DNA from 3 places in the Bacillus silvicola genome. Region 3 is predicted to be linked to each of the others. Evidence: riboswitches for the same ligand, from Rfam matches in the RefSeq annotation. Region 3 holds a riboswitch; each other region holds the start of a gene.
The links. A riboswitch is a leader RNA that binds a small molecule or an ion and turns the genes downstream of it on or off. The one in region 3 is predicted to bind thiamine pyrophosphate.
Positions count from the first base shown of each region.

Region 1: it holds a riboswitch for thiamine pyrophosphate, as region 3 does, so the genes downstream of both, ACP6L7_RS25930 (MTH1187 family thiamine-binding protein) here and tenA (thiaminase II) in region 3, are expected to answer to the same signal.
Region 2: it holds a riboswitch for thiamine pyrophosphate, as region 3 does, so the genes downstream of both, thiC (phosphomethylpyrimidine synthase ThiC) here and tenA (thiaminase II) in region 3, are expected to answer to the same signal.

Region 1 covers NZ_JBNGVC010000013.1:731,137-741,839, reverse strand. Annotated here, with positions in the region: gene ACP6L7_RS25935 (methyl-accepting chemotaxis protein) at 1-1,470, shown strand, start outside; TPP riboswitch at 1,532-1,633, shown strand; gene ACP6L7_RS25930 (MTH1187 family thiamine-binding protein) at 1,735-2,055, shown strand; gene ACP6L7_RS25925 (ABC transporter permease) at 2,027-2,800, shown strand; gene ACP6L7_RS25920 (ABC transporter substrate-binding protein) at 2,797-3,795, shown strand; gene ACP6L7_RS25915 (ABC transporter ATP-binding protein) at 3,792-4,541, shown strand; gene ACP6L7_RS25910 (hypothetical protein) at 4,608-5,381, shown strand; gene ACP6L7_RS25905 (ABC-F family ATP-binding cassette domain-containing protein) at 5,688-7,220, shown strand; gene ACP6L7_RS25900 (DnaJ family domain-containing protein) at 7,499-7,870, shown strand; gene ACP6L7_RS25895 (thioredoxin family protein) at 7,881-8,195, shown strand; gene ACP6L7_RS25890 (hypothetical protein) at 8,209-8,460, shown strand; gene ACP6L7_RS25885 (histidine kinase) at 8,592-8,735, shown strand; gene ACP6L7_RS25880 (TetR/AcrR family transcriptional regulator) at 8,816-9,397, shown strand; gene ACP6L7_RS25875 (MFS transporter) at 9,464-10,696, shown strand.
Region 2 covers NZ_JBNGVC010000013.1:1,501,164-1,511,866, forward strand. Annotated here, with positions in the region: gene ACP6L7_RS29815 (magnetosome magnetite crystal formation protein family) at 1-28, opposite strand, end outside; gene lldP (L-lactate permease) at 326-1,987, shown strand; TPP riboswitch at 2,209-2,324, shown strand; gene thiC (phosphomethylpyrimidine synthase ThiC) at 2,438-4,198, shown strand; gene ACP6L7_RS29830 (arsenic transporter) at 4,300-5,658, opposite strand; gene ACP6L7_RS29835 (cytochrome d ubiquinol oxidase subunit II) at 5,989-7,014, opposite strand; gene cydA (cytochrome ubiquinol oxidase subunit I) at 7,007-8,362, opposite strand; gene ACP6L7_RS29845 (hypothetical protein) at 8,631-8,780, shown strand; gene ACP6L7_RS29850 (transcriptional regulator) at 8,870-9,955, shown strand; gene ACP6L7_RS29855 (LysR family transcriptional regulator) at 10,037-10,703, opposite strand, start outside.
Region 3 covers NZ_JBNGVC010000013.1:400,688-411,390, forward strand. Annotated here, with positions in the region: gene thiO (glycine oxidase ThiO) at 1-841, opposite strand, end outside; gene tenI (thiazole tautomerase TenI) at 834-1,454, opposite strand; gene ACP6L7_RS24235 (ABC transporter substrate-binding protein) at 1,465-2,466, opposite strand; gene ACP6L7_RS24240 (ABC transporter permease) at 2,463-3,215, opposite strand; gene ACP6L7_RS24245 (ABC transporter ATP-binding protein) at 3,215-3,964, opposite strand; gene tenA (thiaminase II) at 3,933-4,628, opposite strand; TPP riboswitch at 4,714-4,816, opposite strand; TPP riboswitch at 4,877-4,988, opposite strand; gene ACP6L7_RS24255 (SH3 domain-containing protein) at 5,248-6,408, shown strand; gene ACP6L7_RS24260 (hypothetical protein) at 6,414-6,746, shown strand; gene ACP6L7_RS24265 (DUF3965 domain-containing protein) at 6,987-8,138, opposite strand; gene ACP6L7_RS24270 (CBS domain-containing protein) at 8,410-8,829, opposite strand; tRNA gene ACP6L7_RS24275 (tRNA-Glu) at 8,961-9,032, opposite strand; tRNA gene ACP6L7_RS24280 (tRNA-Asn) at 9,034-9,108, opposite strand; tRNA gene ACP6L7_RS24285 (tRNA-Ile) at 9,116-9,192, opposite strand; tRNA gene ACP6L7_RS24290 (tRNA-Trp) at 9,203-9,273, opposite strand; tRNA gene ACP6L7_RS24295 (tRNA-Thr) at 9,280-9,352, opposite strand; tRNA gene ACP6L7_RS24300 (tRNA-Phe) at 9,363-9,438, opposite strand; tRNA gene ACP6L7_RS24305 (tRNA-Asp) at 9,447-9,522, opposite strand; tRNA gene ACP6L7_RS24310 (tRNA-Met) at 9,525-9,601, opposite strand; tRNA gene ACP6L7_RS24315 (tRNA-Ser) at 9,626-9,718, opposite strand; tRNA gene ACP6L7_RS24320 (tRNA-Ser) at 9,774-9,866, opposite strand; tRNA gene ACP6L7_RS24325 (tRNA-Ala) at 9,885-9,957, opposite strand; tRNA gene ACP6L7_RS24330 (tRNA-Pro) at 9,973-10,046, opposite strand; tRNA gene ACP6L7_RS24335 (tRNA-Arg) at 10,057-10,130, opposite strand; tRNA gene ACP6L7_RS24340 (tRNA-Leu) at 10,134-10,222, opposite strand; tRNA gene ACP6L7_RS24345 (tRNA-Gly) at 10,239-10,313, opposite strand; tRNA gene ACP6L7_RS24350 (tRNA-Leu) at 10,343-10,423, opposite strand; tRNA gene ACP6L7_RS24355 (tRNA-Lys) at 10,438-10,513, opposite strand; tRNA gene ACP6L7_RS24360 (tRNA-Gln) at 10,518-10,592, opposite strand; tRNA gene ACP6L7_RS24365 (tRNA-Tyr) at 10,604-10,687, opposite strand; tRNA gene ACP6L7_RS24370 (tRNA-Val) at 10,696-10,703, opposite strand, start outside.

The DNA.
Region 1 (10,703 bases), 330 kb from region 3:
AAAGAATTGAACAGTGTTGGACAAACGTATGTTGTTGGAGCGAAAAAAAATGAAAAAGGTGAGTTACAAATCGTCGGTTTGTCTACAGGTTTAGCAAATGTTGTTGAAGTAAAGCCGGGAGACTATTATAAACAACCAGATCGTTGGATGAAAGCATATAATAAAGTAATGAGCACGAAAAAAGCAAATATGACAGAAGTATATGAAGACGAATTAGGATCATGGGTAACGATATTAGAGCCAATTAAAGATGGAGAAGATAATATTGTGGCAATTGTTGCAGCTGATGTAGATGCCTCTATTGTTCCTATTACAAAGGAAAAATTCATTGTACAAGGTTTAATGTTTATTTGTATTTCTGTTTTAATTGCAACTGTTATTCAATTCTTAATTGTACGTAACGCACTTGCTCCATTGCGAGATTTACGTGAAGGATTACGCAAAGTCGGTGAAGGTGATTTAAGTATTAAATTAGAGGAAAGACCAGATGATATTGGTATTATTAATGCGTATTTTAATAATACCATCGAGAAGTTTAAAGGAATTATAGATAAAGTGAAGCAGACAGCAGAACAGGTTTCTTCATCTTCACAAGAATTGTCAGTGAGTACGAAAGAGAATAGCATGGCAGTCCAAGGAATCGTAAGTTCTATGGTTGAGTTAAGAGCTGGCGCTCAGTCACAAGAAACTTCAGTACCACAGTATTTAGGTATTGTATGTGAAATGGAAGATAAGATGGAAGAGATAACGAATGCTGCAAAACAAATGGCGAAAGAGTCTGAAGGTATGGAGCATCATTCAGTAAAAGGAAATGGTGTTATTGAACAGACGATTAATCAAATGAACATAATACAAAATACAGTACAAGATTTATCTTCTATCATTTATTCTTTGGAAACAAGATCAAAAGAAATTAGTGATATTGTAACAGTAATTACAGGTATTTCAAATCAAACTAATTCGCTAGCTTTAAATGCTTCTATTGAAGCTTCGCGTGCTGAGGAAACCGGAAGGGGATTTGCCGTTGTTGCTGATGAAGTGCGTAAATTAGCAGAGCAGACGGAAGCATCAGCAAAAGATATAGCAAAATTAATAGGGGAAACACAAGCTGAAACGGAAGAAGCTGTTGTTTCAATGCAAAAAGCTTCAAAAGAAGTAGAATCTGGAATTAAACTTGTTCAAAGTAGTGGTGCTTTCTTTGAAAAAATTTCAAAGTCAGCACAATCTGTTACAAATCAAGTTAGAGTTGTTTCTAGCAATTCAAGTGATATATTGCAAAATAGCCAAAATATTGTTCGTGTTGTAAATGAACTATCACTTATCGCAAATACGTATGCGAATAGTGGTAGTAATATTGAAGAAAGTATGAAAGAACAGGAAATGTCTGTACAAGATATTGCTGAATTAGCTAGTTCTTTAAGCTGGCTTTCACAGGAGTTACAAGAGTTAATTGGGGAATTCAAAAGTTAAATGAAATGATTATACATGCTTTTGTTTGTTCAATAAAATAAATCATGCTACAATGAAAACGAATTAAGAACCGGGGAGCCAATTGGCTGAGAGGATGTAAGTATACATCGACCCTCAACCTGATCTGGATAATGCCAGCGTAGGGAGTTACTTTAAAGTGATGTAGCATAAGTTATTATAGAATAACTTGTATACAAGGCTTTCCTACATGGTAGGAAAGCCTTTTCTTTTTTTGAAAACATATTTTGTAAAGGGGATTTTATTATGTCACAACAAGTTACAATCTCATTTTCAGTAGTACCACAAGCGAAGAATAAAGATGTGTATTCCGTTGTTGATAAAGCAATTGAAGTTGTACAACAATCGGGAGTTCGTTATGAAGTAGGGGCAATGGAAACAACGTTGGAAGGAGAATTAGATGTACTTCTTGACGTCATTAAACGCGCGCAACAAGCTTGCGTCGATGCTGGAGCAGAAGAAGTAATCACTTCTATTAAAATTCACTATCGTCCAAGTACGGGCGTAACGATTGACGAAAAAGTTTGGAAGTACCGTGATGAATATGCAAAACCAGAAGCGATCTAAAATAATTACAACAATTTGGCTTATCCTTCTCATTGCTATATGGGAAGGATCTGTTTCATTATTTAAAATTGAGCCGTGGATTTTACCGAAGCCGTCTGCAATTGTGCAAGAGCTAATTGGAATGAAAGATTTACTATTACCGAATACAGTGCAAACGTTACAGGAAGTAATAATTGGGTTGTTTTTTGCAATTATACTTGGGACGAGTATTGCTATCATTATGGATGTTATCCCTTTATTTCGGATTTTAATGAATCCGTTGCTCGTTATTTCGCAAACAATTCCCATCGTTGTGCTCGCTCCATTATTTATTATTTGGTTTGGGTACGGGATGTTGCCAAAAGTAATGGTTGTTATTCTTGTTTGTTTCTTCCCAATTGCGCTTAGCATTTTAGAAGGTTTCCAAACGGTAGATAAAAATATGCTGAAACTGTTACAAACAATGAAGGCAACGAAATGGCAAGTTTACCAGAAAGTAAAGTTTCCAGCAGTACTCCCATACTTTTTCTCAGGTTTAAAAATTGCAGTTACATATAGCGTAATGGGGGCAATTATCGGAGAATGGCTCGGTGCAAGTGAAGGGTTAGGGGTTATGCTTACGAGAGCGACAAAATCCTTTTTAACTGCTCGAGTATTTGGTGTTGCAGCGATTATCGTCATGGTGACATTATGCCTGTACTTTATTGTTGAATTTATGGCAAGAATAACAGCACCATGGATATACAGAAAGGGCGGCAGAAAATGAAAAAAGGTTTAAAAATTATGTTAGCTGCATTATTAGCAGTTGGTGTTGCCGGATGTAATCCGGCGAAGAAAGAAGAAAGTTCAAGTAAAGATAAAAAAGTAAAAGTCGTTTTAGATTGGTTTCCAAATACGAATCATACTGGCTTATATGTAGCGCAAGCGAAAGATTATTACAAAAAGCAAGGGCTTGATGTAGAAATTATCCAGCCTGGTGATAATGTAACGGCAGAGCAGATGATTGCTTCTGGGAAAGCAGACTTTGCGATAAGCGCACAAGAAAATGTAACGTTGGCTCGTGTAGAAGGTATTCCTGTTGTATCTGTAGGAGCGATTATTCAGCATAATACCTCTGCTTTTGCATCGCTAAAAAAAGATAATATGACGTCACCGAAAGATTTTGAAGGTAAACGTTATGGCGGCTGGGGAGGACCAGCAGAAGAAGCGACGTTAAAAACGATTATGGAGAAACATCAAGCTGATTTTAATAAAGTCGAAAAAATTATTCTTGGACAAACGGACTTCTTCAAATCAATCGGTCGTGATGCAGATTTCGAATGGATTTATTACGGATGGGATGGAATTGAAGCGAAGCGTCAAGGAAAAGAGTTAAATACGATTATGGTGAAAGACTTAGATTCAGCGCTTGATTTCTATAGTCCTGTTATTATTACAAGTGAAAAACATACGAAGCAAGATAAAGATTTTGTGAAAAAGTTTATGACTGCAACGACAGAAGGTTATGATTTTGCAATTAAAGAACCGAAAGAAGCTGCGGATATTTTAATTAAAGCTGTTCCAGATGTGAATAAAGAATTAGTGAAAGAAAGTCAAAAGTGGTTAAGTACAAAGTATCAAGATGATGCAAAAGCGTGGGGAGTACAGAAGGAAGAAGTTTGGACGAATTACATGAATTTCTTATATGACAACAAAGTTATTAAGAAGAAAATTGATGTGAAAGATGCCTTTACAAATGAATTCCTTCCAAGTGAAAAATGAGTGGATTACTAATAAAAGAGGTTGTAAAAGCTTTCGATGGAAAGAATGTATTAAAAAATATTAGTGCTTCTATACAAGAGGGGGAATTCGTCTCTTTTGTAGGTCCAAGTGGTTGTGGAAAAAGCACTTTGTTAAATATGATCGCGAGTGTTGAAGAGCCAACGAGTGGAGAGGTATTTTATAACGAGGAACATGTGACAAAACAAGATGTTGTAAGTTATATGCCGCAACAAGATTTATTACTACCGTGGCGATCGGCTTTGCAAAATATAGTACTTCCATTAGAAATTGAAGGAAAGCCGAAAAAACAAAGGTTAACAGAGGGAATGGAAGCATTAAAGCAGTTTGAGCTAGATGAATATGCAGACCATTATCCAGATGAACTGTCTGGTGGTATGCGTCAAAGAATTAGTTTTTTGCGCACATATTTATGTGAAAAACCAATTATGCTACTTGATGAGCCTTTTGGAAAATTAGATGCCTTTACAAAAATGGAAGTACATAGTTGGCTTTTAAACTCTTGGCACCAAGAGAAGCAAACAATCGTTATGGTTACACACGACTTAGATGAGGCAATCTTGCTTTCTGATCGCGTATTTATTTTATCTCAAAGACCAGCATCAATAGTTGGTGAGGTACAAGTGAAATTACCTAGACCACGAACGATGGATATGTTGACATCACTTGAGTTGAAGAAGGATAAGGAAGAAATTCTGAGAGTGTTAGCTCCTTATATGAAAAAATAGAAAAAGTCTTTTAACAGTTTTTGGTATAATCGCTGTTAAGAGGCTTTTTTATATAGGGGGAGAAAGATGAAATCTATAGAGAAAATGGTCGATTCATTAACAGCTGATAATCTTGAAGAAGGAAAGGTTTTATTAAAAAATCATATTTTATTAATGAAGTATGGTATGGAACGCCATGAATTAAAAGAAGAAGAAATGACAAAAATTTTAAAGTGGGTTCAAGGTCGAGATCAATTGAGAGAAGATGTTCCAGAATTACGTGATTTACATTTAGTTAAAAAGTTTCAAGCGGTATTAGATGAATTTATTCATTCTATAATTTCAAATGGTTATGTAGAAGACGCAGTAGAAATTTTAGAGAGTGTATTAAAAAGTATGGGGGCAGTCGCTCATATTGTAAAAATTATGTTTGTCGGCAAAATGACAGTTAATAGAAATTCTTTAGAAATGGTAGAAGTATTAAAGCGAGAGTGCTACAACTTAATGGAACAGCGTGCTGCTGTCGGATTACATGCTCAAATCTTTCACGTTTTAGGTTTTGTGCATTCAATTCAGTTTGATTTAGAAGAAAGATCACAGGAACATGGACGAACTGTAATAGGCTTTTTAACGGATTTTAAGACGAAGGAATTGAAATCTGTACAACAATTTCAAAACGAAGAGCATATTTCAGAAGTGAAAAATATGGTTAGTAAAGAGTATGGGATAGAATTACAAAGAAGAATTTATATTTGGAAATCGTTAACGCTCATCTTTACAAGTCCATACGCATTAGAAAAGATGTATAAAGAAATTTACGCAGAATATGAAAAAACTGAGAAGGAACAAAAGAAAAAATAGAGAATAGAATATAAGAGAGTAGTTTATACTCTTAATATAACAAATGTTAAAGGAGTGAAAGGATAAAATGACTTTATCAACTGTTCTTCAAATGGTTTTAGCTTGATATGGGAGAAGTCTGCCCATTTTTAACAAATAAGCTAAATTGAAGACAGCAGGTAAAGAACCTTAATCCTTTCTTACGATAATATGTAATGGGTAAGGTGTATTCACCTTACCCATTTTTTATATGTATAACTAAATAAGGCTTTATACTGTTGTTCTCTCTATTTAGCTTATGGATCATAAGAAAAGGAGAGAGAAAAAATGAGTATATTAACAGTAGAAAATGTAAGTCATTCATATGGTGAGAAAACCATTTTATATAATACATGCTTTCGATTATTAAAGGGTGAACATGTTGGGCTAGTAGGGAAAAATGGAATTGGAAAATCAACATTATTACGCTTGTTAACAGGAGAACTTATACATGATGATGGGAAAATTGAATGGTTTCCACATGTGAAGATTGGCTTTTTACAACAACATATAGATTTGCAAGAAGGTATAACAATTGAAGAATACTTGCAAAGTGCGTTTTCTAATCTGTATGAGTTTGAACGTGAAATGTTAAAACTTACAGAAGAGATGGCTGGAGCAGGAGAAGTAGGGAAATTGTTAGTAAGGTATGGAGAGTTACAAACTATATTGGAGAATTCTAATTTTTATCAAATTCATACAGAAATTGAAGAAGTAGCGATTGGCTTAGGGTTGTTTGAAGTAGGAATGGAAAAGGATGTTTCAAAGTTAAGCGGTGGTCAACGGACAAAGTTATTACTTGGTAAACTCCTTTTAGAAAAAGCTGATGTTTTATTATTAGATGAGCCAACTAACTATTTAGACACAGCTCATATAGAATGGTTGCAATCATATTTACAAATGTATGAAAAAGCTTATATTATCATTTCGCACGATGAAGTATTTTTGAACAATATTACGAAAGTTATTTACCATCTAGATGAGCGCACAATTAAGCGCTATGTAGGTGATTATAATAGTTTTGTGCGTAATTATGAACTGCAAAAGAAACAATTACAGGCAGCATATACGAAACAGCAAAAGGAAATTGCACATTTAGAGAGCTTCATTCAAAAAAATAAAATTCGTAAAGCGAAACAAGCAAAAAGTCGTGAAAAAGTATTAGAGAAAATGCAAAAGGTTGAAAAGGTTAACTATGTACCTCGCGCTCGTTTTGATTTTAATGTTTATACTGAGCCAGTGAGTCGTATATTACAGGTAGAGAAACTGAAAATTGGTTATGGTGAACCGTTATTTTCGGAATTGGATTTTCAAGTGAAAAAAGGGGAAAAGATTGCGATTATTGGTCATAATGGGATTGGAAAAACAACAATGTTAAAAACATTACTAGGACAAATAAAACCGTTAGGCGGTTCAGTTTCTATTGGGGAACGAGTAAAACCCGCTTATTTTGCACAAGAGGAATTTTCCTCAGAAATAACTGCACTAGAGAGAGTATGGGCAGGAAGGCCAGACATGACAAGAAAAGAAATCCGACAAGCATTAGCAAAGTGCGGATTGAAAGAAGAACATGTATTAAAACCTATTCAATTATTAAGTGGAGGAGAACAAACAAAAGTACGGTTATGCGAACTTATCGTAACTAAAAGCAATGTTTTAATTTTAGATGAACCAACTAACCATTTGGATACAGAGACTAAGAGGGCTTTACAGGAAGCGTTAAAACAATATAAAGGTACGGTTTTAATTGTTTCACATGAGCCATCTTTCTATGAAGCGTGGATAACGAAAATATGGAATATCGAAGAATGGAACGTTTAATAATATGAATAAAGAAAAGGCATTAGCTTTTATGAGCTAATGCCTTTTCTTTGTGATTAACATGATTTTCGAAAATTCTTACATGAGAATTGTATGAAGAAGCACTCTTATGGTGCGCTTATATAAGAAGGAATGTTACCGTTTTTTTATACATTATTAATTTTATATATCGTTTAAAAGAATTTTCGTTGAATTTATAGAGTCAATTTTGAATGACGTAGCAGGATGATGAAATTTCATGTAAAATAATAGTAAAAATATGTAAAGGAGGGGATAGTGTGGATGTGTTTTTGAACATTGCTGAGGAAAAAATTCGTCAAGCGATACGGAATGGTGATCTTGATAATATTCCGGGACAAGGAAAACCACTACAATTAGAAGATCTTTCAATGGTACCTCCAGAATTAAGAATGAGTTATAAAATCTTGAAAAATGCAGGCATGATTCCACCAGAAATGGAATTGCAAAAAGATATATTGAAAATAGAGGATTTAATCGCTTGTTGTTATGATGAAGCAGAGAGAAAAAAATTACAAGAAGAGTTAACAGCAAAAACACTACGCTTTCAGCAGGTAATGGAAAAGAGAAAGATTAAAGATAGTTCAGCATTTCGTATGTATCAAGATAAAGTATTTCGTAAATTACGTTAAGAGGGATAAGATGAATAAATTTGAAACGATAGAAGAATTAGCACTATATATTGAAAAACAACAATTGGTACTTCTATTTATTAAAACGGAAAATTGTGGCGTTTGTGATGTTATGCTACGGAAAGTAAACTATGTATTAGAGAATTATGATTACGTAGAGAAAGTAGAAATATTACTACAAGACATGCAAGAGATTGCAGGGCGATATGCGATATTTACAGGACCGACAATTTTATTATTTCATAATGGAAAAGAGATTCTTCGTGAATCGCGCTTTATTTCGCTTGAAAATCTAGAGAGGACTATTCAATTATTCGAGGATTAAGGGAGGCTTTTATATGGAATTTATTATTGTCATACTATTATTTGTTGTAGTTGGAACAATTGTAACAGCAGTTCGATCAAACAAAAAGAAGGTAAATCTTACGAAACAAAATAACATTCATAATTCATCTAACAGCTCATCACCATTATTTTTCTTTGCTGGATCTGATAATGATAGCTCGCACGGAGGTTCACATGATTGTGGAGGGTCTTTCGGTGGAGATAGCGGAGGCAGCTGCGATGGTGGTGGAGGCGGCGGTGATTGATGAGAATACGCCCTATAAGTAAGGGGCGTATTTCTTTTTAAACAAACGTTTGATTAGTTGGCTTACATATGCATAAAAACAGTTAAACAAACGTTTGTTTAAATACTTTTAATATACTAAGGGGAATGGAAATGAAAAGGGAACCGAAAGTGAAAAACAAGGGGAAAGTAATGTTATTTTTATTAGCTGCGGGAGGCTTATTTCTTGTTAAATTAGGATTTAAAATTGGAATAATACATATGATTCGAACGTGGTTTGAGAATACGTTTTCTTAAATAAGGAATATAGCCTCTTGTAATAGAGGTTTTTAATTTGTTATTATTAGACTGAATGGTCGGTTTAAAGAGGTGTGAATATGAGAAGAAGTGCAGAAGAGATAAAGAAAGAAATTGCATATAAAGTAGAAAGTTTGTTTTCACAGCAGGGCTATGCAGCTACATCTATGGAAGAGATTTGTGAAATTACAGAGCGAAGTAAAGGCAGCATTTATTATCACTTTAAAAGTAAAGAAGAATTATTTTTATTTGTAGTGAAACAGCATACGTATGATTGGCTTGAAAAATGGAATGAAAAAGAGAAGTTGTATAGTACTAGTACTGAAAAACTATATGGTCTCGCGGAATATCATGTAGAGGACATACAGCAACCAATTTCAAATGCAATAGAGGAATTCTCTATGAGCCAAGTTGTAAGTAAAGAGATCTTGGATGAACTATTAGCTTTAACAAGAGAATCATATGTTATGTTCGAGAAACTAATTGAAGCAGGCATACAGTCTGGAGAGTTTCGTGAAGATAATACGCGCGATCTTATGTATATTGTGAATGGATTATTATCAGGGCTTGGAGTACTTTACTACGAGTTAGATTATAAAGAGTTGAAACGTATTTATAAAAAGGCAATAGATGTATTGTTAAAAGGAATGGCAGCTGAATAATAGGTCAGTTGCTTTTCTTACAAATTAAATTAGACCGAACGGTCGGTTTATGAAAGGGGAATGAAAATGAACGATTTATTTAAAAACCGAGCATTTATGCTCGTTATGGCGTCTGATATTTTACAACAATTTGCAATTTGGATTAGAAATATGGCTCTTTTGTATTTCATAATGGAGCGAACGAATAATGACCCGGTTTCTGTTTCGTTGTTATCAGTTATGGAATATGCACCTATTTTTATTTTCTCGTTTATCGGTGGTGCGCTAGCTGATCGCTGGAATCCGAAAAGAACAATGGTCGCTGGAGATGTATTAAGTGTACTGTCTATTATAGGAATTGTCCTGTTGTTAAAACTGGATTATTGGCAGGCTATATTTTTTGCAACACTCATTTCCGCGATTGTAGGTCAGTTTTCTCAGCCATCATCTTCGCGTATATTTAAGCGCTATGTAAAAGAAGAACAGGTAGCAAATGCGATTGCATTTAACCAAACATTACAGTCATTATTTCTGATTTTTGGACCAGTGGTAGGATCGCTTGTGTATACACAACTTGGTTTATTTACGTCACTATATAGCTTAATCATTTTATTTTTGTTATCTGCTATCGCTCTTTCATTCTTACCAAAATGGGTTGAAAAAGAGCAAGTGGTGAGGGATTCATTAAAAAATGATATAAAAGAAGGTTGGAAATATGTCCTTCATACGAAAAATTTACGTATGATTACGATCACTTTCACCATTCTGGGCTTAGCTGTTGGATTAACAAATCCATTAGAGGTGTTTCTTGTAATAGAACGTCTTGGAATGGAAAAGGAAGCAGTTCAATATTTAGCTGCAGCTGATGGAATAGGTATGTTAATTGGTGGTATTGTTGCTGCAATTTTCGCTTCAAAAGTGAACCCGAAAAAGATGTTCGTATTCGGTATGGGCATATTAGCGATATCATTTTTAGTAGAAGGGCTATCTACATCATTTTGGATTACCAGTTTCATGAGATTTGGAACAGGTATTTGTTTAGCCTGTGTTAATATTGTTGTCGGTACGCTTATGATTCAACTTGTACCAGAAAATATGGTTGGAAGAGTAAATGGGACGATTTTACCGTTGTTTATGGGGGCAATGTTAATTGGAACCTCACTAGCTGGAGGATTAAAGGAGCTGACCTCACTAGTTACCGTATTTTGTATAGCAATGTTACTTATTTTATTAGCAATAGGTCCGGTTTTACGTATGCAAATAAAGAAAGAAGATGTTGTTAATCGAGAGGAAATGACGAATTCATTGGTTTCGAAATAGCTATTGC
Region 2 (10,703 bases), 1.1 Mb from region 3:
AAGCAGCTAGTATTTTGTTTCCGTTCATATATATCACCTCATAAATAATGTCCGTTGTTATACTATTATTATGCAATAATTTTTGCAAGCTTACTATCGATGAACATTACAAGAACGTGACGATTTTGTAAGATTTTCGCATTAAATAATATAATTTTCAAAAAAATCTTTTTTAATGGAAAATGATGTGATAAAGTATAAATGGAAATAGATGAAAACGTTTTCTCAAACGTTTTTTATTTTTAGACTTAAAGGTATGATGACCTGATAGTCTATTGATGGGGTTATGTTTATTTAAAAGGGGATTATTGAGGGGGAGAGAACAATGAACACATGGACACAAGTTTATGATCCGTTCGGGAACATTTGGATTTCTGCAGCGGTCGCACTTATTCCGATTATCTTTTTTTTCTTAGCTTTAGCAGTTTTCCGCATGAAGGGGTATGTGGCAGGATTTATTACAGTTGTACTTACAATTTTGGTGGCTTTATTTGCATATAAAATGCCATTCACAATGGCAATGGCAGCGACGGGATACGGTTTCTTATACGGATTATGGCCAATTGCGTGGATTATTATTATGTCAGTATTTTTATATAAAATTTCCGTGAAAACAGGTCAATTTGATGTTATTCGTGCATCTGTATTATCAATTACGAATGACCATCGTTTACTTGTTATTTTAATCGGTTTTTCATTTGGAGCATTTTTAGAAGGGGCAGCAGGATTTGGTGCACCAGTAGCGATTACGGCAGCACTTCTTGCAGGTCTTGGCTTAAATCCTTTATATGCGGCTGGTCTTTGTTTAATCGCAAATACTGCACCAGTAGCATTCGGAGCGATGGGAATTCCGATTACAGTAGCTGGACAAGTAACTGGTATTGATCCGCATAAAATCGGGCAAATGGCTGGACATCAATTACCGTTCTTATCATTATTTGTTCCGTTCTTTATCGTATTTTTAATGGATGGATTTAAAGGGGTAAGACAAACATGGCCTGCTCTATTTGTAGCGGGTAGTTCATTTGCAATTACACAGTTTATTACAGCGACATTTTTAGGACCAGAACTTCCTGATATTACGTCAGCACTTGTAAGTTTAGTGAGTTTATCTCTATTCTTAAAAGTTTGGCAGCCGAAAGAAATTTATCAATCTAAAGAAGCGAATAGTGAAGTAGCTGCGGCGACGACGGTGACATCTATGCCGAAACTAACAGTAGGAAAAGTCGTAAAAGCATGGTCTCCGTTCATTATTTTGACTGTGATGGTAGTCATTTGGAGCCAAAGTTTCTTTAAAGCGTTATTTGCTCCGGGCGGTGCTTTAGAAAGTCTTGTGTTTAAGTTTGAAGTTCCGGGCTTGCACAATTTAGTAATGAAAGCAGAGCCAATTGTAAATAAACCAACGCCGTATGGAGCAATCTTGAAATTAGATATTTTATCAGCGACGGGAACAGCAATTTTAATTGCTTGTATCATTTCTATCTTTATTTTGAAAATGAGTGCAAAAGATGCAGTAGTAACATTTAAAGAAACGTTAAACGAACTGAAGATGCCAATTCTATCTATCGGATTCGTATTAGGATTCGCATTTATCGCAAACTATTCTGGTCTATCTTCTACATTAGCGTTAGCACTTGCTGGAACTGGCGGACTATTCCCGTTCTTCTCACCATTCTTAGGTTGGATTGGGGTATTCTTAACAGGGTCTGATACGTCAGCGAATGCACTGTTCTCGAATTTACAAGCGATTACAGCGCAGCAAGTCGGTGTATCTGAAGTACTTCTCGTTGCAGCAAATACAACGGGCGGTGTAACAGGAAAAATGATTTCTCCGCAATCGATTGCAATTGCTTGTGCGGCAGTTGGACTTGCTGGAAAAGAATCAGATTTATTCCGCTTTACAGTGAAGCATAGTTTGTTCTTCGTAATTATTGTTGGTATTATGACGTATGTTCAAGCATATTATTTAACGTGGATGATTCCATAAAGTGAAACTTTAATCAGTGGGGGTTTTGTTCATCCCCCACTGATTATTAGTTGAACCAATCGGGCTTTTACGGGCAGTTGATCCCCACCTAACTTCTTTGCTTCCGCTGAATTTTGAGGTGGGGTCTTACGGCCCGTTAATGCGGGATAAACAACAAAAGAAATAAACTTTGCATTTTTCAGATTATCGTGTATGATGGGAAAGTATTGAAAATTAAATCAGTGATAAACTAGGGGTGCCTAACGTATGCGTAGGCTGAGAGAGAAGCGCGTGATCTTCTTAACCCTTTGGACCTGATCTGGCTCGTACCAGCGTAGGGAAGTTAACGGCTTTACATAATGATGTCTTTTATGAGCCAGGTCCTTATTTTTTTATGGACCTGGCTCTTTTTATTTTGGCATACGCTGGCCATATCTCGTCCTTGTCACGTACAGGGGGGCAACATAAGTTATGAAACAATCTGTTTCAGTTGAGCAAATTGAATTGAAATCGAGTTTACCAGGAAGTAAGAAAGTATATGTGGATGGACCACGCGAAGGTATGAAAGTGCCGATGCGTGAGATTGAACAAAGCGATACAAACGGCGTTCCGAATCCGCCGATTCGTGTGTATGATACGAGCGGTCCTTATACAGATCCTGCGTATAAAGTGGAGCTGGAAAAGGGGTTGCAGGCGCCACGCCACTCTTGGATACTGGAGCGTAGTGATGTAGAAGCATACGAAGGGCGCGAAGTGAAACCGGAGGATGACGGTGTAAAGGTGGCTTCGAAACATACACCTGTTTTCCCGCAAATGGATCGCAAACCGCTTAAAGCGAAGCAAGGTGCAAATGTTACGCAAATGCACTATGCGCGTAATGGCATCATTACGTCTGAGATGGAATATGTCGCGATTCGTGAAGGAGTAGAGCCTGAGTTTGTTCGTAAGGAAATCGCGGAAGGTCGCGCTATTTTACCAGCGAATATTAACCATCCAGAAGCAGAACCGATGATTATCGGACGTAACTTCCACGTGAAGGTCAATGCAAATATCGGAAACTCTGCTGTATCGTCTTCTATTGCAGAAGAAGTAGAGAAGATGACATGGGCAACGCGCTGGGGGGCAGATACGATTATGGATTTATCTACAGGTAAAAACATTCATACGACGCGTGAGTGGATTATTCGTAATGCACCTGTACCAGTTGGCACAGTGCCGATTTATCAAGCGCTTGAAAAAGTAAATGGAATTGCAGAAGATTTAACGTGGGAAGTGTATCGTGATACGTTAATTGAGCAGGCGGAGCAAGGCGTTGATTACTTTACGATTCACGCTGGCGTATTACTTCGTTACATTCCGATTACTGCAAAGCGTACGACAGGTATTGTTTCGCGTGGTGGTTCGATTATGGCGCAGTGGTGTTTATTCCATCATAAAGAAAACTTCCTATATACTCATTTTGAAGAGATTTGTGAAATTATGAAGCAGTACGATGTTTCGTTCTCTCTTGGAGATGGATTACGTCCAGGTTCGATTGCAGATGCAAATGACGAAGCACAATTCTCTGAGCTTGAAACGCTTGGTGAATTGACGAAAATTGCTTGGAAACATGATGTGCAAGTGATGATTGAAGGACCTGGGCATGTGCCGATGCATTTAATTAAAGAGAATATGGAGAAAGAACTTGATATTTGTCAGGGCGCGCCGTTCTATACACTTGGGCCGTTAACGACAGATATCGCACCAGGTTATGACCATATTACATCAGCAATTGGAGCTGCGATGATTGGTTGGTTTGGAACGGCGATGCTTTGTTATGTAACGCCGAAAGAACATTTAGGATTGCCGAATAAGGATGATGTCCGCGAGGGTGTTATTACGTACAAAATTGCAGCACATGCGGCTGATCTTGCGAAAGGGCACAAAACGGCTCATCAGCGTGATGATGCACTTTCAAAAGCTCGTTTTGAATTCCGTTGGCGCGATCAATTTAATTTATCTTTAGATCCTGAACGTGCGATGGAATATCACGATGAAACATTGCCAGCAGAAGGCGCGAAAACGGCTCATTTCTGTTCAATGTGTGGACCGAAGTTTTGTAGTATGAGAATTTCACATGATATTCGTGAATATGCGAAAGAAAATGATTTAGAAACGACAGAAGCAATTGAAAAAGGGATGAAAGCGAAAGCGAAAGAATTTAAGGACACTGGTAGTCATTTATACCAATAACACGTTACACCTCTTTACTTGATTGATCACACTGTAGTACCTAACTTAAATATAGAAGAAGCCCGCTTTGCTAAGACGGTAGCAAAGCGGGCTTCTGTCGTTTATAAGGCGAAGAAGAGGTGTACCCAGTAGTATAAGAGGAATAATGTGACGACTGTTGTGAGAGGAATAACGATAAGGGATACACTTAAATAGTCTTTCCATTTTACTTTAATTTTGTTTTGTTTCAGGATATACATCCAAATGAGGGAAGCTAGCGTACCGATTGGTAATAATAGTGAACCGATGTCACTACCAATAATGTTTGCGAGGTAGATAGTTTTTAATGTGACTGGGTCTAGTCCCATTTCCGTTAATGTGATTGTACCAATCATAAGTGCAGGGTGGTTATTGAAGACGTTAGAGAGGAGGGAGACGAGTCCGCCCATTGCAAAGCTAGCATAGAGTAGATGTTGACTTACAAGTGGCTCGAGCCAGTGAACAAGCGCCGCTGTTAATCCTGCGTTGTGAAGCCCGTAAATAATGACATACATAGAGAATGCGAAAATTAAAATGTGCCACGGTGTCTTTTTCAAAATATCGACAGGGTTTGTTCGTAAGTAGTACCATCTCCAGATGAGAAGAACGAGTGAACCGAGTCCGGCAACAATTTCGATTGGAATCGATAAGAAGGATGCAACGAATAGAAGACAGCGCATAAGGAAGACGAAGCCTAATACTTTTAACATGAATTTTGTACGTTTTTGTTTTGTATCAACAGAATTTTTTCCTTTTAACGGATGGAAGTTTTTTGTGAAGAAAATTTCTTCAATATCATAAGAAGAAACAGGTAGTTTTTTCGGAAGTTTTTTCTTTAAAACTGTATACATGAGCCATGACATAAACAATAATCCTAATGTTGCAGGTACAAACATCATAGCAGTATGCATATAAAGGGTCATATGGACGATGTTTAATGCGATTAAGTTTACGATATTGCTTACACCGATTGGTGCACTAGATGCAGTAGCGATTAAAGCGCCACTTAATAAATAAGGAATTTGTTGATGAGGCTTTAATTGAAGATTTCTCAGAAGAAGAATTAAAATTGGAGTTGTAATCAAAATACTACCGTCATTATTAAATAAAAGAGTCATAAGGAAGCATAGTAATTGAATATACCAGTATAGGCGGTGTCCGGAACCTTTCGCTAAATTTGCGAGTTTTGCTGCAGCCCAATGGAAGAAGCCGAAGCTTTTTAATATAACTGCCATAACGATGGTCGCTAATATCGTTATGGAGGCGCCTCCAATTTTACTTATAATGTCCATGACGTCTGGTTTTGATACAAGTCCAGTAATGAGGATAATACCAGCGCCGATTGCTGCCGGCCACGCCTCATTTAAACCACGAGGTCGCCAAAAGATAACAATCATCGTTAAGAAGAATACAATAATAGTAATCCATATTTCAATGCTCATATTTAACCTACCTTTCTATTTTCCCTTGAAAATGTAGCTTGTCTCAAGTTTATATTGGTAGTATATTCAGCAGGAAATAAGAAGAACTAGACATATAATGGAATAGAGTGAATATGTGTTTTTTGAGCTATAGGACAAGTATACATACTAGTGTAATAACTATTAGGATAGATGTCTAATAAATGAGGGGCATTCTATGTACGAATGCCCCTCGTTTATCCCGCTATTTGCCGGGCAGTAAGACTCCCACCTCAAAATTCGGCTGGAGCAAAGAAGTTAGGTGGGAGCCCTGCTGCCCGTAAAGACCCCACTGATTAAAGTTTCACTTTATTATTTTTCCTTCAAAAAAGTTCGATCCTTCAAGAATAAATTCCAGAAGAAAATGAATCCGGGTAGTAAAATTGCAATTCCGATTGCGTAAAGAATAAGAAGTGCATAGAATGTTTCGACCGTCGTAAAGCTTGTAAATACAGTTACATCCGGGTAAATGATATACGGTAAATGGGCGACGCCGTAAGCGTAGCTTGCAAATGCATATTGAGCGACGACAGCTAAAACTGCAATGCGAGGAAATCCTAGTGTGCCATACTTCTTATTTGTCCACCAAAGGGAGGAATATCCGATAACAAATAAAACGATAGAGACTGTAAACCATGGGAATTGCTTTATTAAGCCTTGCATAAGCCAGTGTGTTTTAGGGTCCATTACAACGAGAGCGATAATAGCAGTCACGAGCGTTGCAGGACCAAGTATGATGGCATTTCTTCTATAGATTCTATATGCATCTTCTGAACCTTGTTCTCTCGCAAAATCAGCAAGAAAGAGAGATGATAGAAATAGTTCCGAAGTTAGTCCAAAGAGCATATAACAATAAATAACAGGACTAGAAAGAAGCTTTCCATAAAGGAGCACTTCTTTTCCTTCAGACATCGTAATATAGGCACCTTCTGTAACAGGTAGAACGGTAATTAATAGAGCTGGGATTAAGAGCCCAGTAATACCTGAAATAATCCGAAGAAGGTGTTGGTACTTTGGCAGGGAGTAAGCAAATACCATAAATGTACTGCGAATCGCAACGAGTACTAAAATTAACATAACGGGTACGAACATAACGGTTGCAAGTGTAAAGGCCGCTTTTGGAAAGAAACCGAGAAAAGCGACAACGACAAAGACAAGAAACGTATTTGTTACTTCCCAAGTTGGTGATAAGTACCGATTAGCAAGCTTGGCAGCGAGCGTTGGATGTTTAGCATATACCATGCCCCAAAAACCTGCGCCAAAATCGATGGACCCTAATATACTGTATACGAAAATAAGAGCCCATAAGATGATGATTGCAATGCTTTCCTCATGCACGAGAATCGCCTCCTTGGTGGTGTAAGTCATTCTTTAACGGATGTCTCTTAAAGAATGTCCGTAGTACGAAGACTGTTAAAATACCGAGTCCGATATATAAAATGATGAATAGAATAAATAAAGGACCGACGAAATCAGCGCGTGTAGAAGCATCGACTGTACGTTGCATACCATAAATTGTCCACGGCTGACGACCACTACAGCTGAAAATCCATCCGAATTCAATACCGAGCATCATAACTGGCCCGCATGCGGCAGCTCCCCAAAGAAGCCACTTCGGTAACTCTGCTCCTTTTTTCCGGTAAACAAAGTACCAATATAAGAGAGCGATCGCTGCAACTGCAAAGGTAAAGGCAGCAGTGCCTACCATTAAGTTGAACAGAGTATGTGTGTAAAATGGTGGCCATGTTTCTTGAGGAAATTCATTTAGCCCTTTTACAACAGTGCTAGGATCGAGTCCAACTAGTAAGCTGAGCATGTTCGGAATTTCGAGTGCATAGTTTAGTTCAAGTGTATTAGGATCCACAACCCCGCCAATCGATAAAGGAGCGTGTGATGTCGTTTCAAATAAAGCTTCAGCAGATGCTAGTTTTTCAGGTGAGTGCTTATGTAAGGCAATCGCTGATTCATGTCCCGAAATCCACATCGTAGCACCTGTAATAAATGTAACGACAAGCCCTAACAGTAATCCTTTTTTATGATAAGCAATTTCACGCGCACTTAAATTTTTCTTTAATAATTTAAATCCAGCGATGGAAGCGATGACGGCTGCTCCGGCTGCATAAGCTGTAATAACGACGTGGAATGCACTTGTGCCAAAGCTTGGGTTAAAGAAAGCTTTCCAAGGATCAACGTTAAAAACTGAGCCATCTGGTCCCATTGAAAAGCCCGCAGGTGTATTCATCCATGTATTTGCTGATGTAATAAGCACGGCGGATGCAGTGGCGCCAATCATAACGAAAAATAACGAGATTAACCTCATAAATGGAGGTAATTTATCAGCTGCATATACATAAATAGACATGAATAAAGCCTCTAAAAAGAAGGCGAAAATCTCAATTTGAAACGGAACGGAAATAACTTGGCCAACAATTTTGGCGAAACCAGGCCAAAGAAGTGAAATTTGTACACCAACAATTGTTCCAGTTGGAATTGCTACACCGAGAAGGATAGCAAAAGCCTTCGTCCATCTTTTTGCCATAATGGCATAGTCGGAATCTTTCTTCCAGTGATAGAGTATTTCACTTATAAAAATCATCAATGAAAGCCCGACTCCAAGTGTTGCAAAGATAATGTGGAATGCTAGTGAAGAACCAAAAAATGCTCTTGCTAATGTTACGGTATCCATATGTATACTCCTCTTCTTTTTTGCCATTATTTTCTGATTGAATTGGAAGATTTATTCAATAAAATGCCAAAAATATATATGCATTAAAAAAAAGGAATGTGTTAATATGGTTTTGAATATTCGAAAAAGAAAGAAATGTTTATTGTGTAATATTTTGTTTGTTTTTTAGAGAAGAATATTTTATAATCTTTTATGCGAACATAAGTTCTTTTTTGGCGTGTTACGTTTATGAAATGAAGAAGTTTATGTGAAATGGAGAGGGTGTCTTATGTATCCTGAAGTCATTAAAAAGATGGCATTTTCAAAAGAGCATAGAGATTTATTATTAAAGTTATATAATAAAGAAATTACGCGTCGTGAATATGATCGACTTGTGGAATCGCTATATAGACCTTCTAAAGAGGTTTGTGAGGGGTAATATAAAAAAGACAATCTAAAGGATTGTCTTTTTTATATTCGCGTATGTTCTGATAAATTTAGGTTAGCCTTACTAAGGAGGTGAAAAGTTTGCGAAAACGTTTATATATAGGGATTGGGGTTATTCTCTTAATCGCTTTAGGAGGAATTGTATTTTGGTCGGCTTTACAAGGAAACCGTACGGAGCATTTTATTTTAAGGCATATGGTAAATGAAAATGGAACACTTGCAACGTATCGTTTAGCAGATACAAAGGCAGGAACAGGTGAGGCGAAGGGTCGTGAAGCTTTATCAGAATCGGCAGGACTATGGCTACAATATACTCTTGATAAAGATGATCAGTCACTATTCGATGAACAAGTAAAGGTTATTCAAAATAATTTTGTACATAAGGATCACATCGTTTTATGGAAAATCTCTGAAAAGGGAGAAATGCAGTCAGCAACCAATGCACTTATAGATGATCTTCGTATTATTGAACAATTATATCGTGCTTATGAAATGTACAAGGAAGAGCGCTATAAAAACCTTGCTGATCAATTGAGCAATGCTGTACTTCGTTATAATAAAAAAGATAATTATTACGTGGATTATTATGATGCAGATACAGGTAAACAAAATAAATTTACAACAACATCTTACATAAATCCTCATGCATTCTCTTATATGAAAAAGTACGGAAAAATTTCTGCACAGCAGTATCAGGAAGTTGTGCAGTTTTTAGCAGATTATCCGAGAGAGGGTTGGGCATTTCCGAAAGAGTATAAAGAAGATGGTACATTTACATACGATAAAGAAGTGAATCTTATTGATCAATCCTACGTTGCGTATCATCGTAGTTTAGGCGGTCTTTCATCAGATGCTTATTTGGAGTTTATAAAGAAAAAATTCCATGAGGATGGAAAGTTATACGGTCGTTATAACTTAGAAACGGGAAAACAAACGGTAAACTATGAATCACCAGCATCTTATGGATTAACAATTTTGTACGTATTACAAACAGGTGATACAAAGTTTGCGAAGGAATTGTATGAACGGATGACTACATTCAGAAGTGATAATGTATTTAGTAGATATTATGGTGGATATGTAACAGGTGAGAATAACAATACGCATATTTTCGATAATGTATTACCACTTTTAGCTGAAATGGAATTAGAGAAGAGCAAGAAATAGAAGGTGCCATTCCTTTAGGAATGGCACCTTCTATTTGTGGCGTTATTTGTTTATAAATCGATATTCCTTGTCGATATAATTTTACGTCCTAATATTGGAGAAGTAATCAATCACGAATTCACGAAATTGCTGGGCAGTTTTTGATAAGTAACGTTTCTTCGACCAACTTAAGCCAATGGTTCGCTCGCAATTAGGTTCAATAATACGTAACTTATTTGGTGCTAAAGTAGAGTTTTTTAATAAAGTTAAGCTTGGAACAAATGCGATGCCAAGACCTTGCTTAATGAGGTCGCTAATCACGGTTGGTTCATCTACTTCAAAAGCGATATGTGGAGTGAAACCAGCTTCTTTACAAAATTCATCTGTTAAGTGCCGAAATCCGTAACCAGTGTTCATACTAATGAACGGTTCGTCTTTTACTTCATGCAGATGGATACTTTCGCGGCTTGATAACCGATGGCCTGAAGGAACGACTAAGAAAATTTCTTCTGTAATAAGTGGCTCCCAAACAATCTCTTCTCCTTCAATTGGCACAGAGGAGATACAAAAGTCAATTTCCATATTATCTAGTTGTCTTTTCATAGAAGGAGTAGATGCGAGAAATTGCTGGAATCGAACGTTAGGATGTTCTAGTAAAAAAGAACCGAGTAGTTCTGGTAATATTCTCGGAATAGAAACTGCCAGTGTAATAGAGCCTTGTTGTAATTCAGCTAGGTCTTTAATCTCTCGTTCCCCTTCACTTAATTCA
Region 3 (10,703 bases):
TACTTGCGGGTTGCACAGTTTTATTGAACGTATGAGGATGCATCGTTGCCCCTATTACATAACGTCCACCACGTTTCGGCGCGATATAAAATCTTTCTTGGAAAATAGGAGCTTTCAAGAGAGGCTTCTTGCTTCTTACTGCAACAACCTCGCCCTTAACAGGATATGTACCCCAATCACTATGGAAATAATGTAGTAATTTCGTACTCCATGAGCCTCCAGCGATAACGACTTTTTCACATGTTATTACACCTTCACTCGTAACAATTCCAGCCACTGTATTGTTTTCAATTTGAATATCAAACACTTCTGTCTGTTCATATATGTCAGCTCCAGAAAATGCCGCGGAATGCGCGAGTGCTTTCGTAAGCTCTGGCGCAATAACGTGACCATCTTTCGGATAATATACCGCTCCTATAATTGACTCAGATAGAAACGGCTCTTTTTCCCGTAAATGGTCCCCCGTTAAAAAGTAGGAATTTTCACCTGTTTTCTGTTGCCAATCCATAATACGAAGAATTCTTTCCTTCTCATCTTCATTTTGGGCAATACGATAAATGCCTTTTTCTTCATACCCAATGTCGATGCCTGTCTTTTCACGTAAAACTTCTGCAAGTTGTGGAAATATAGCACGGCTTTCCCTAGCAAGTTCAAATAGCGGGTCATATTCATCCCACTCTGCCTGAACACCGAGCAAACCAGCAGCTGCTTTCGAAGCTTCAGATGCGATTCTTTGCTTCTCTACAATCGCTACTTTATGCCCTCTTTCTGCTAGAAAGTGTGCAACTGAGCTACCAATTACACCTCCGCCAATAATCGCTACATCATACTTCTTACACATGTTTTCCCGCCCACTTTCTTATTGATTCCTTATAAGATTTCGCCTTGCTATACGGATTACTACTGCTTATAATCCCAGACATAACAGCAATGCCACTTACACCATTTGCAAGAACATCACCTGTATTTTCAGGAGTGATTCCACCAATTGCAGTTATTGGTATGGATAAACACCTTGCCATATGAGCAATTTCTTCTAATCCTCTTGCTGGCACATCCTTTTTACAAGCCGTTGGAAATACATGACCGTAAACGAGGGAATCCGCTCCATTTTTAAATGCCACTATCGCTTCATCTAGAGAATGTACTGAATAGCCAACATGCAAATAAGAAAACTTTTCTTTTACTAACCTTACATCTGCGCTTCGATATCCTAGCTGAACACGCGGAATATTTAATAGAATAGCAATATCAATTCGATCATTTATCACTATCTTCGATGCCGGAAAGCCTTTCCCCAAAAGACTTTCCACACCTTCATACAATTCCTTCGTACTTTTCTCACGCTCACGAATATGCAAATAATCAATCTCACTCTCAATTTGCATCGCTACATTCACTAACTCTTCGAATGGCATATGGCCATTTGAGATTACATGGAGCTCATTTTTCATATTCATTCGCCTACTTTAAAATGTTTTCAAATAATTCATCGGCTGGAACGATTTCTTTCGTCATTCCTTTGTCTTTCAACCATTTGTTTTGTTTCTCCCATGACTCTTTTGAATCCGATAAGAATGGCTCATCTTTCGTTTCCATCTTCTCTAATAAAATTTTCATACTTTCTTTTTCAACTTCTGGTACAAGCGGGAAGTTTTCTTTTTCTTGATGATCTAATAAAATATTTAATGCTTCATCAGGGTTTTTCTTCATAAAGTCATACCCTTTTTGTGCCCCACGTAAAAAGGCTTGCAATGCTTCTTTATCTTTTTTCAACGTTTTATCACCCGTTACAAACACAAGCTCATGATAGTTCGGTACTCCGTAATCAGCTGGATTAAAGTATGCTGGTTCATGGCCCTCATGACGCATAACAGGTACTTCATGGTTAATGTATGCTCCTGTTACAGCATCTACTTTTTTCGTAATTAACGCTGGTACTAAATCAAATCCAACATCGACTACTTTTACTGTATCTGGATTACCACCATCTTCTTTTACCATCGTTTTTAAATATGCTTCACTTAAAGGGGTTCCAGAATATCCAACTGTTTTTCCTTCTAAGTCTTTAGGTGACTTAATACCTGCTGATTTCAGCGATACAACATGATTTAACGGCGAACGTACGACAGCTCCAATTGATTTTACTGGAATTTGTTCATTTGCTCTGGCCATGACAACATCTGGCTGATAATACAGACCAACTGTCACTTTCCCTGCAGCAGCTAACGTTAATGGATCAGTCGGATTAGAAGGGAATTTAATATTCACCTTTACTCCTTCTTCTTTAAAGTATCCTTTTTCAATTGCCGTATAAATAAAGCTATGTACCGCATTCGGGTACCAATCAAGCATTACTGTTATTTCTTTTTCTGTTTTATTCTTATCTGATGCTGAATTACTCGAACATCCTGCAATCATTGCAACTAATAATGTAAACACAAAGATGCGTTTTAATAATTTCATGAATGTTTCCTCCAACTAATAAATTTCTTTTCTAATATGGAAATAAGTATGACGAAGAAAATAGCTAATAATGATAACAATACAATGGGTGCAAATACACCAGCTCCGTCTAACTGCGTCATCATTCTTTTACTGAAATATCCAAGCCCAGCTTGTGCACCGAGCCATTCTCCAATTGCCGCCCCGATCACACTAAGCGGAACTGCAATTTTTAACGCTGAGAAAAAGTAAGGAAGAGCAGATGGCAACTTTAGCTTTAGAAAAATATCTTTTTTCGTTGCACCATACGTAACTAAGAGCTCCTCCCACTCTTTCTTCGTACTACGCAGTCCATCATACGTATTGACCGCAATTGGGAAAAACGTAATTAAAACTGTGACAACAACCTTACTCCAGATCGTATATCCAAACCATAAAACAAATAGGGGCGCAAGTGCTGTAATCGGGATGGTTTGCGAAGCTACTAATAATGGGTAAAATGCTCTTTCCATCCACGTACTCGCATTCATTAACATTGCTAGCCCCACACCTAATACGATAGAAATAGCAACACCTATTAAAACGACGTATAACGTTGCCGGTAAATGAACCGTAAATAATATGTCTTTTAGTTTCCATATCTTCATTACAATTGCAGATGGTGGCGGTAAAATGTACATCTCATCTACAATTCTTGCCCCTACTTCCCACATAACGAGTAAAATACTAGAAAGTGTAAGAGCAGGAACTAATTCTTTCAAACGGTTCATCATACAAGTACCTGCCTTTGTAACATACTAAGGAGCTCATCTTTAAGCGCCAATACTTCAGGCTTATATAAATCCTTTCGTGTTCGGTTACGCTCAAGCGGCACAATTCGCTCAGTTAAAGTTGCTATCGGTTGATTTTCTACAACCAAAATTCGATTAGAAAGAAACAACGCTTCTTCAACATCATGAGTGATAAATAAAATTGTTTTTTCCCACTCTTTCCATTGTTCAAACAACCATTCTTGCAAAGATGCCTTCGTTAAAGCGTCCAATGCGCTAAACGGTTCATCTAACAATAATATCTCCCCGCCCGTTAATAAAGTTCGGATAAAAGATACACGTTGTCTCATACCACCAGATAAATCTTTCGGATATTTCGCCTCGTATCCTTGTAACCCAAATTTATGTAACAGTTCTTTCGCTTTTACTTGTGCTTCTTTCTTCTGCACACCTTGACACTCTAGCGGCAGAGCAGCATTCTCAATAATCGTCCTCCACGGTAAGAGCATATCTTTTTGAGGCATATACCCTACAGGATGACTCTTTGTTTCTATCAGCTCTATCTGTCCAGTACTTGCCTCTTCTAATCCTGTAATAAGGCGAAATAAAGTACTTTTCCCACATCCACTCGGTCCGATAATACTTACAAACTCTTTATCTTGTATAGAAGCATTTAATTCATTGATGATTGGTTTCTCATCATAATGAAAAGAAACATTATGAAACTGTAGTATGTTCTTGCTCCTCAAATCCCCACATCTCCTTACGATAGGACATATCCCAGAATAAATATTCAAATCGACTGGAATATAAGAAAATCTCCTCTAATCGGTCTAGTTCTTTCTCAGACTTTCCAACCGCCATTTCATTTAATAAGTCTATTAACCAAATACAAAGGTCGCCGTATTCTTCAGAGCTATATCCTTGAATCCACTCACCAAAAAACTCATGATCTCTTGCTCCAGGAATATCATTTAAACGCTTTCCAATCTCCCAATAACTCCACATACATGGTAGAAGTGCTGCTATTAATTCCGCAAGTGTGCCATTTTGAGATACAGACATCATATAATTTGTATAAGCTAAATTTTTAGCAGATGGTTTCGCAGATTCCATCTCTTGTACAGAAATACCAAGTCTTTTTGCATATTGTTTATGGATCGTCATTTCACCATTTAAAATACCATCTATTTGCTCTGCAAACTTTGCCATAACTTGTGGATTCGTTGCTTTTACAACACCAATCGCATATAACTTTGCATAATCTAACAAATATAAATAGTCTTGAATAATATAATACTGAAATTTATCTTTTTCTAACGTGCCATCCCCCATACCTACTACAAACGGATGATTATGACTTTTCTCCCAAACAGGTTGCACAGTTTCTAATAATCTATCGCAAAATTTCATTTCTATTTCCCCTTTCAATATATGTACCTAAATAAAAAACCACTTCTATATATAAGAAGTGGTTACAGCAAATAAAATTATACATTTATTCGTTGTTCCACTTCCCTTCGCTAGTATTACCTAGATCAGGTCTGTAAGGGTTAAGGATTATTCCTCTCTCAGCACATCAAGCACCCCTAGTGGTTTCAATATGAATTTTTCAAATAAAAAAGCCCCGTTTCTATACGCAAAGAAACGGGGACTCATTGTTAGTGTCCGAATTGCTTCCCTACGCTAGCATAATCTAGATCAGGTAATGAAAAGGATCAAAGGCTTACGGCCCACTCTCAGCTGGCAACACCAGCTCTCCTAGCAAACTATAAAATTATCACTGTCAGTATAACACCGTAATAAGACATCATCAACTGTTTTAATTTTCTTAATTGCGAATTAAATCTTAACATGTTGAACAAATATAAATGCGCCCCCGCAAATGATATATACAATATTTATATACGAACCTCTCTTCTAACATTATTTTTATTGATTTCATATTACATTTATGTGAATACGACCAATATATTATATCTTTATACTATAATAAAAATACAACTATACAACTAGAGGAGGTCTTTATTACATGAATATGAAAGCTACAGCTTTAACAGCAACTACTATAGCAATTGTTTCTTTACTTCCTTCTATGGGAGAATCCGGTATACAAACAGCGGCTGCTAAGCAACCATCTAAAGTAAAAACTGGATATGTAAAAATTGACAACGTTGCACTACATCAAAATAACAATGCAGACAGTGCAATAATTGATAATATTCGATTTAATAGCCCGGTTACTATTCTTGAGACAACTCAAGATTGGTATAAAGTATCTGTTAACAACAAAACAGGCTATATGAAAAAAGATGCAATTCTATTCAAAAAAAATGTTCAATCAAAGAATCAATATATCGTAAATGCAAACGCATTAAACGTTCGTTCTGAACCTAATACAGAGTCTTCTATTCTAGATATATTACCAAATGGTCAATTCATTACCATTCAAGGTGAACAAGGGGATTGGTACAAAATATTACATAATGGTCAAATTGGATACGTACAAAAAACATTTGTATCTAATGGATCCACACCTCTAGTAAAAGGTGTAACTGTACAAGGTTCTCCTTCTTATACTGTTGCAACACCAAAATTAAATGTACGTAGCAACGCTAGTACAAGTAGCACTCTACTTGGTTCATTACAAAATGGTACACAAGTACAAGTAGTAGAAACGGTAGGTACTTGGTATAAAATTCGTTTTGGCACAGGATACGGATATGTAGCAAAACACTATGTAGTGCAACATCAAAATCAATCACAAACTAAAACAGCTCAACCTTCATCAATTCCAGCTGTTTTCAAATTTCCAACTCAAGGAAGAATTAGCTCAACTTTTGATATGCGCTGGGAACAAATGCATTATGGTATAGATATTGCAGCACAAGGCAACATCTCTATTCAAGCTGCTGCTACAGGTAAAGTTGTGAAATCTTATTATTCGGCTAGCTACGGCAATGTCGTGTTCGTCGCCCATCAAATAAATGGAAAATTATATACAACAGTTTATGCTCATATGAAGGATCGTGCTGTACAAGTTGGGGATCAAGTGCAAGCTGGACAATTAGTCGGTCATATGGGAAATACAGGTCATTCATACGGGCAACATCTCCATTTTGAATTACATAATGGGGAATGGAATTTTGAAAAAACAAATGCAGTGAACCCACTGCCATATTTAGTTAGGTAAATTCTATGCCACGCAATATACCTCTCATTATTGAATACCTGTCCTTTTTTGGTTTAATCTGTTGTTTAATCATTTATAATACGAACACTGTATTTTTATCTATTATTATTGCTTTTGTTGCCTTAGAAATCATTATGGAAGCATTACAAATGCGGCTAAAACAAAAAATAGCCCATATTTATAATGTAATTTTCCTTTTGAGTGCTCTTATAACAAATATAATTAATAATGGTTTTTATTTATCTACCGTACTTCCTGTATTCTTTATGACTGTTTTATTATTCATAGCTAGATACGTTAATGTTCCTCATAACCAAAAACATGAACAAGAAGCTTAGAAAGAGGAGACACTGTGTACCAATATTTCAAAGATAATCCAATGAAATATATACTGAATTTATATGAAAAAATGAATACTTTTTTTGGTATACAAGGAAGTTCTACTGCACAATTTCTCCTTTATGGAATGTTATTTCTTATCTTAGTTACTTTCTCCTTGTTTTACTAAAAAAAAGGATCTCACATAAACTTGAGATCCTTTTTTAATTTATATTAATTTTTAATATGTAAAATACGGTTTATCCACAAGCATATTTTTCATAAATAAAACTAAGATTATATTTTTTCTCTAAGCTCATTCTTTGTTCATCGTCGCACCAATAGAAAAGAATATCATGAATCGTTGCATAACGCTTATTTTTAAGAAATTGTTTAAAGAATGATGGTAAACAATCATGTAATTGTATAAATATATAATTGCGTAGTGTTTCTTCTTTGTATTCAATACCCTTACAAATATACAGTAATTCTTCACAATAATATGCATGCTGTGGAACTTGAATCATTTCAAAAAATGGTACATATGATAGCAACTTTCCAATAAAATGACCATATCGATCCATTACCCCTATCGTCATATGCTCCATCATTTCTTTCATCACATATAAATAATCATCTACATGTGTTGTCTTTAATGGATCTAATCGATCTGAAATTTGAGAAAGCACAGCTCTTTGACAAGCTAAAACTACTTGACTCGGTCCATAATATGATAGAAAATCTGTACACTTACGATACTTTCGTAATAAGTCATGTGTATACAAATCATACACAAAAGTATTACAATACATCGCTAGATTCATCATATCACTATTTAATTGTTCTTTTGATAGTGTTTTAGCTCGCTTACACATATAAAAAAATGTAAATTCCAATACTTCTTTATGAGATAATAGATGTTTACAATCTGTTATACATTTCTCACTAAATTTAACTCGATTCCAAATTTCTACATCGCCATCTGTTAATTCACCAATACGATATTTAATAATTAAATAGTTTAAAGCAACCGCTTGCGTCAAAAGATCCCATGTTTCATATTCCAATGAAGTTTGGACAAATTCATCTAGTCCCTGGCTTATCATAAAATCATTTGCCTCTTCATACCAACCAATCTCTTGACATAAACGCAGAATACGTACTAGAGTTGGAATTTCATCTTTATGAAACTGCGGTAAACCCTTTACTTTATTCATTCCATATACGATAAATGCCGCTAAATTTTCTTCTTTATAAAACTCTTTTTCTTTCCATACTAATATAGTTCGCTCTTTCCCTTCACCTTTTGGATGACAAGGTACAAGCAAAGAAAATAACTTAGCGAAATTGTTTGGTTCTATATATGTATCTGTAACCAAATTCCAATTTGGATCGCCCTGTGCAGCCCTCATATAATTCCCCTTTCCTTTTTATCTATGTAGGAAATATTAATTCATTATTACATCATTAACAATAAATATCGTTATATTCAAAATCTATCATAATACTTATATCTATTAGTATATCATTTTTTCTCTCATTAAAAATTAGGAATAACAAATTTAAAAAAACTGTCGAAAATATTAACGCTATACTTATTATATAATGTCTCAGATACATCACGCTAACATATTAGTTTAATCCATATATACTAGAATAATGTATCTGATCTTTATACATAATTTATTCCATGTGCTCCGAGATTTCACTTAAAGCAAAGCCAGCTTGATCATCAGCCGATTCTCTTATAGCTAAATCACCTAGTGCTAGCATACCCACAAGTTGCCCACTCTCAACTACTGGTAAGCGTCTAATTTGATAATGTGCCATTAATTCTGTAGCTTTTTCAATCGAATCATCTGGAGAAACTGAAACAATGTTTGTTGTCATTATATTTGTAATTTTATTAGATCCAGGATGTTTTTCAGCAATCCCACGAACAACTAAGTCTCGATCAGTAACAAGCCCAACAACTTGTTCATTTTCAACAACAGGAATCAATCCAACCGATTCTTCCTTCATTTTTACAGCAGCCTCATATACATTATCTAACGGGGTACAATGTACAATATGAGTACTCATAAAGTCTCTAACTCGCGTCATTTTTATCTCCTCCTTTTAATACATACCATAGCTTTTCCTAAATCCCTTTATTTATTTGAGAAAAATAAGATGATAAAAAAGAGGCATACACATAATAAAAAAGAGTCAGCACATTGCTGACTCTTTTTTTATGACCCGTACGGGATTCGAACCCGTGTTACCGCCGTGAAAGGGCGGTGTCTTAACCACTTGACCAACGGGCCATGGCTCCGCAGGTAGGACTCGAACCTACGACCGATCGGTTAACAGCCGATAGCTCTACCACTGAGCTACTGCGGAATATATATGGTGGGCCTAAATGGACTCGAACCATCGACCTCACGCTTATCAGGCGTGCGCTCTAACCAGCTGAGCTATAGGCCCATATACTTTACAGGGGCAGTAGGAATCGAACCCACACTGGAGGTTTTGGAGACCTCAGTTCTACCTTTAAACTATGCCCCTAAATGATGCCGGCTAGAGGACTTGAACCCCCAACCTACTGATTACAAGTCAGTTGCTCTACCAATTGAGCTAAGCCGGCATAAAAAAAATGGTGGCTCGGGACGGAATCGAACCGCCGACACGAGGATTTTCAGTCCTCTGCTCTACCGACTGAGCTACCGAGCCAACATAAATGGCGGTCCCGACCGGGGTCGAACCGGCGATCTCCTGCGTGACAGGCAGGCATGTTAACCACTACACCACGGGACCATTGGTTGCGGGGACAGGATTTGAACCTGCGACCTTCGGGTTATGAGCCCGACGAGCTACCGTACTGCTCCACCCCGCGACGATATTATATTGTTTGAAAAAATGGAGGAGGTAGAGGGATTCGAACCCCCGCGCGACTCTCGCCGCCTGTCGGTTTTCAAGACCGATCCCTTCAGCCGAACTTGGGTATACCTCCATGAAGGAAAATCAATATTTTTTTATATGTAACTAAACCACTTTTTTTGAAAAAATGGAGGAGGTAGAGGGATTCGAACCCCCGCGCGATTCTCACCGCCTGTCGGTTTTCAAGACCGATCCCTTCAGCCGAACTTGGGTATACCTCCGACATATAAAAAATAAAGTGGAGCCTAGCGGGATCGAACCGCTGACCTCCTGCGTGCAAGGCAGGCGCTCTCCCAGCTGAGCTAAGGCCCCATGTTTTTGGGAAAATCGGGAAGACAGGATTTGAACCTGCGACCCCCTGGTCCCAAACCAGGTGCTCTACCAAGCTGAGCCACTTCCCGTTAATAAAAGCGCGCCCGAGAGGAGTCGAACCCCTAACCTCTTGATCCGTAGTCAAACGCTCTATCCAATTGAGCTACGGGCGCATATGGTGCCGAGGGCGGGGGTCGAACCCGCACGGTGGTCACCCACCGCAGGATTTTAAGTCCTGTGCGTCTGCCTGTTCCGCCACCCCGGCATGTCATATTGAAAATTGGAGCGGAAGACGGGATTCGAACCCGCGACCCCAACCTTGGCAAGGTTGTATTCTACCACTGAACTACTTCCGCAAGACATGTATGAGTTATTTTATTAAAAGTGCGGGTGAAGGGAGTCGAACCCCCACGCCAAAGGCGCCAGATCCTAAGTCTGGTGCGTCTGCCAATTCCGCCACACCCGCATATTTGATTAAAATGGTGAGCCATGAAGGATTCGAACCTTCGACCCTCTGATTAAAAGTCAGATGCTCTACCAACTGAGCTAATGGCTCTTAATGGCTGGGCTAGCTGGATTCGAACCAGCGCATGACGGAGTCAAAGTCCGTTGCCTTACCGCTTGGCTATAGCCCATTAATTAAGAATGGTGGAGGGGGGCAGATTCGAACTGCCGAACCCGAAGGAGCGGATTTACAGTCCGCCGCGTTTAGCCACTTCGCTACCCCTCCGACATATATGGTGGAG